2 regions of the Halomonas sp. C22 genome follow, and region 2 is predicted to be linked to the other one. Evidence: predicted binding sites of a transcription regulator. Region 2 holds the regulator's gene; the other holds the start of a gene.

Region 1 (2,459 bases), on a different contig from region 2:
AGTAGCACAGCAGCGGCACCAACAGCAGCAGAAGGACCCCCACCGGCACCACCGCCATGAACCACTGCCCCCAACTGATATGGATGCCCGTGGCGCTTTCGGTGAGCGCGATGGCCAGCAGGTTCGGCGCCAGGGCGGTGAGAAACATCGAGCTGGTCACGCAGGTGGCCGCAATGGCGGTCCACATCAGGAAGCTGCCCATACGCTTCATGCTGGGGTCGTTGGGGTGCGAGTCATACAGCGGCGGCAGGTTACGAATGACCGGATAGATGGTGCCTGCGCTGCGCGCCGTATTGGAGGGCGTAAAGGGGGCCAGAATGCCATCGGCGATCATCACCGCGTAGCCCAGGGTCAGCGTGCGCTTGCCCATGGCGTGCACCAGCCACAGCGAGATCCGCCGCCCCAGCCCGGTCTTTTCATACCCCAGGGCAAACATGAAGGCACCGAAAATCAGCCAGACGGTAGCGTTGGTGAACCCCGAGACCGCCCAGGCGAAGGCCTGGTTGGCGGCGTTGAAGCCGTCATTGGCCAGCTGCTCCGGGGAGAACAGCACCCAGCGGGAAAGCAGCGCCACCAGGGTAATGCCAACCAGCCCGATGACCGCGCCGGGCAGGGGTTCCAGAATCAGGCCGACCACGCAGCCCATGAAGATGGCAAAGAAGTACCAGGCATGGGGCGGTAGCCCGGCCGGGGTAGGCAGCAGGGCGATCACCAGCGTGGTGGCCAGTGGCGCGAGCAGCGGCCAGCGAGTGCGGAGCGAAGCGCTGAGGTTCATGGCGACCTCTCGATAAGTTATCGGCAAGCCGTAGCGCCTTGCCTGAGTGAGCACAGCAGAGATGAGGTTCAGCGTGGTGTTTCACGGGTGTCAGGGAAAGCATAGGCAAGGCAAGTCGCGGTTTATTTGATCTACATCAATCATGCTTTAGATCAAGGCCGAGGGCCTGTCGGGCTGTGATAACGTCGCTTCATCAGCAGGGCGGCAGGCCGTGCGCAGGCCGGAATCGCGTCATGAGAAGTACGTCATGAGAAGTCCGTCATGAGAAGTGCAGCCGCACAAGGGGGTGCCATGCAGCAGCAGGATGTGGATATCGTCATCGTCGGCGGTGGGGGCGCGGGCCTGCGGGCCGCCATCGCGGCCGCCGAGCAGGCCAAACAGGGCGGTCACGCGCAGCGCATCGCGCTGGTGTCCAAGGTGTATCCCATGCGTTCCCACACGGTGGCAGCCGAAGGGGGCGCGGCGGCGGTGACCAGTGATGAGGACTCGTTTCAGGCGCACTTCGACGACACGGTTTCCGGAGGCGACTGGCTGGTGGAGCAGGGCGTGGTGGACTACTTCGTGCGCCACGCCTACCAGGAACTGGTGCAGATGGAGCGCTGGGGGTGCCCCTGGAGCCGCCAGCCCGACGGCCGCATACAGGTGCGCCGCTTTGGTGGCATGAAAACGGCGCGCACCTGGTTTGCTGCCGACAAGACCGGCTTCCATATGCTGCACACGCTGTTTCAGACCTCGCTGAAATACCCCGAGATCGAACGCTTCGACGAGTACTTCGTACTGGACCTGGCCGTGCACGAAGGGGCCGTGGTGGGCGTCATTGCCCTGCAGGTCGCCACGGGCGAGCTGCTGCTGTTGCGTGCCAAGGCGGTGGTGCTGGCCACCGGCGGGGCCGGGCGGCTGTTCCGCTTCAATACCAATGCGGGCATCGTCACCGGTGACGGCATGGCCATGGCCTACCGCCACGGCGTGGCGCTGCGCGACATGGAGTTCGTGCAGTACCACCCCACCGGCTTGCCCGGCTCGGGCATCCTGATCACCGAAGCGTGCCGGGGGGAAGGCGGTATTCTGCTCAACAAGGAGGGTTACCGCTACCTCCAGGACTACGGCCTAGGCCCGGAAACACCCCTGGGCAAGCCGGAAAACAAGTACATGGAGCTGGGGCCTCGGGACAAGCTTTCCCAGGCGTTCTGGCAGGAGCAGCAGGCCGGGCGTACCGGCAAGTTTGGCGACAGCGACGTGGTCTATCTCGACCTTCGCCACCTGGGCGCCGACTATCTGCATGAGCGCCTGCCGTTCATCTGCGAGCTGGCCAAATCCTATATCAATATCGACCCCGTCAAGGAGCCGATCCCTATTCGGCCTGCGGTGCACTACACCATGGGCGGCATCGAAACCGATCCCGAGTGCGAAACGACCATTGCGGGCCTATACGCCGCCGGGGAGTGTGCATCGGTAGGCCTGCATGGGGCCAACCGGCTGGGCTCCAACTCGCTGACCGAGCTGCTGGTTTTTGGCCGTTTGGCCGGGGAGCAGGCCAGCCAGCGGGCTGCCCGCACCGACTGGGTGGCGCTGCCGGTCTTGCAGGCGCAGGCCCAGCGGCAGCAGGCGCGGCTGGCCACGCTCTGCGATGGCCAGGGCAGCGGTGAATCCTGGGTGACGCTCAAGCACGCCATGGTGCAGGCCA
Region 2 (2,459 bases):
CACATGCCCAGCCGCTTTGCCCCCCAGCGGCGCATCAGCGAGACAGACCTGCCCAGCGCCGACGAGAAGTTGGCGATCCTGCGCACCACCATCGAGATGCTCACTCAGGCAGGCTACGTGCATATCGGCATGGACCACTTTGCCCGCCCGGACGACAGCCTCGCCCAGGCACAGCGCCAGGGCACTCTGCAGCGTAACTTCCAGGGCTACTCCAGCCACGCCCAGTGCGACCTGATTGGCCTGGGCGTTTCGGCCATTTCCCGTATCGATGATCTGTATGCCCAGAACCCCACCCAGCTGGCCGCGTATGAAGCGGCATTGGATGAAGGTCGGCTGGCAACCGTCAAAGGAGTACGTTTAAATAAGGACGACCTAATACGGAGAGACGTCATCGAGCGCCTGATGTGCGATATGGAAATTGACCTGGCCAGCGTTGGCCAACGTTGGCACATCGATCCTCCCGTCTACTTCGCCAGCGCGCTGGAGCGCCTGCAGCCCGCCGAGCGGGATGGCCTGCTGCAGCGCGAAGGGAACCGCCTGCGGGCAACACCGACCGGGCGGCTGCTGATTCGCCACCTGGCCATGGCGTTCGATGCGCGCCTGCAAAGCCAGTCATCGCAACGCTACTCGAAGATCGTATAAACGGCACCTTGAGACATCCATCCCCTGACCCTATGATGGCTAATGAAAAGGGAGAACAACATGCCATATCCTGCCAGCCAACGGCGTTCACTGCTGCAAGGGGCGCGCTGCCAGACCTGCAGCCTCAGCTCGCTGTGCCTACCGCTCGCCCTGGAGCTGGAGGATATGAGCCAGTTCGACGCCATCATCCGCCGCCGCGCACCGCTCAAGAAGGGCGAACCGCTGTTTCGCCAGGGCGATGCGTTCACCAGCGTCTATGCGGTACGTTCCGGCAGCCTGAAACAGGTGACCAGCGAAGGCAACGGCAACGATCAGTTGACCAACTTCTATCTGCCCAGCGAGCTGGTGGGGTTGGATGGTATCGATGAAGAGCAGTATCCCGGCAGCGTGATCGCCCTGGAAACCACCGCAGTGTGCGAGATTCCTTTCGACCGCCTGGACACCCTATCGGAAGAGCTGCCGGAGCTGCGCGGCCAGCTTTACCGCAGCATGAGCAAGGAGCTGCGTGATGATCGGCGCATGATGCGCCTGCTATCGCGCAAAACCGCCGACCAGCGGCTGGCCAGCTTCCTGATTACCCTCTCTGATCGCTTCCGGCGACGCGGCTACTCGCCCTACAGCTTCCGGCTCTCCATGTCTCGCGCCGACATGGGGAACTACCTGGGGCTGGCCGTCGAAACCGTCAGCCGTATCCTGAGCCGCTTTCAGCAGCAGAACGTGGTGGCCGTCTCGGGCCGAGAGGTCAATATTCTCGACCTGCAGCGGCTCATCACCCTGGCCGAAGAGGAGGAGCAGGCAATCAGCTCACGTTGAACGCCTGAATCCGCCCTTCCATCAGCGCCGCCTGTTTGGCTTCCAGCCCGACGAAGTCGAACAGCGCCCGGTCGGCCAATTGGGAAGGCGCCACATTGGTGACGGCCTTGAACATGCTCTCCAGCCGCCCCGGGTGCTTCTTGTCCCATTCGGCCAGCATGTCCTTGACGATCTGACGCTGCATGTTGGGCTGCGACCCGCACAGGTTGCAGGGAATGATCGGAAACTCCATCAGCCGTGAGAATTCGGCAATGTCCGCTTCCTTGCAGTAGGCCAGGGGGCGGATCACGATGTTCTTGCCGTCGTCGGACAGCAGCTTGGGCGGCATGGCCTTCAAGGTCCCGCCAAAGAACATGTTGAGAAACAGCGTCTCGAGGATATCTTCCCGGTGGTGGCCCAGGGCAATCTTGTTGGCGCCGATCTCCTCGGCAAACCCGTAAAGTGACCCGCGACGCAGCCGCGAGCAGAGCGCGCAGGTGGTCTTGCCTTCCGGGGTTTTCTCCTTCACCACCGAATAGGTATCCCGCTCCAGAATGTGGTACTCCACACCCAGCTTATCAAGGTAACGGGGCAACACGTGCTCGGGAAAGCCCGGCTGTTTCTGGTCGAGATTGACTGCCACCAGGGAAAAATTGACCGGCGCATTGCGCTGCAGATTGCGCAGGATTTCCAGCATGGTGTAGCTGTCCTTGCCACCCGACAGGCATACCATGACCCGATCACCCTCATCGATCATGTTGTAATCGATGATGGCGTTGCCCACTTCACGACGAAGACGCTTCTGCAACTTGTTGAATTCGCGCTTCTGTTTGGCATCCTGAAGTTCAGGCTGCTGTTCAGACGCCGCATTGGTGGCACGCGTCGCCGAGGAGGGGTCGAAAAAGTCAGGTGATAACATGGTCGTTGTACTGCCGATGGGTGAAGGAGCAGCGGCTATTCTACAAGACTCGCAGGCGCGACCCAATACAAACCCATCGTCGGCCTCTGGCCACACCGAGCGGCAG

The links. The regulator FNR, encoded in region 2, switches genes on or off when oxygen is low (the NO sensors DNR and NnrR bind a similar motif). The targets are predictions, from matches to a motif close to TTGATNTANATCAA.
Region 1: a site for FNR is predicted at 902-915, ahead of frdA (fumarate reductase (quinol) flavoprotein subunit). Genes of this name have one in related genera too.

Annotation. Positions count from the first base shown of each region.
Region 1 covers NZ_VBVC01000002.1:320,240-322,698, reverse strand. Annotated here, with positions in the region: gene FEU76_RS04755 (anion permease) at 1-775, opposite strand, end outside; gene frdA (fumarate reductase (quinol) flavoprotein subunit) at 1,067-2,459, shown strand, end outside.
Region 2 covers NZ_VBVC01000001.1:149,887-152,345, reverse strand. Annotated here, with positions in the region: gene hemN (oxygen-independent coproporphyrinogen III oxidase) at 1-642, shown strand, start outside; gene fnr (fumarate/nitrate reduction transcriptional regulator Fnr) at 703-1,455, shown strand; gene ttcA (tRNA 2-thiocytidine(32) synthetase TtcA) at 1,442-2,353, opposite strand.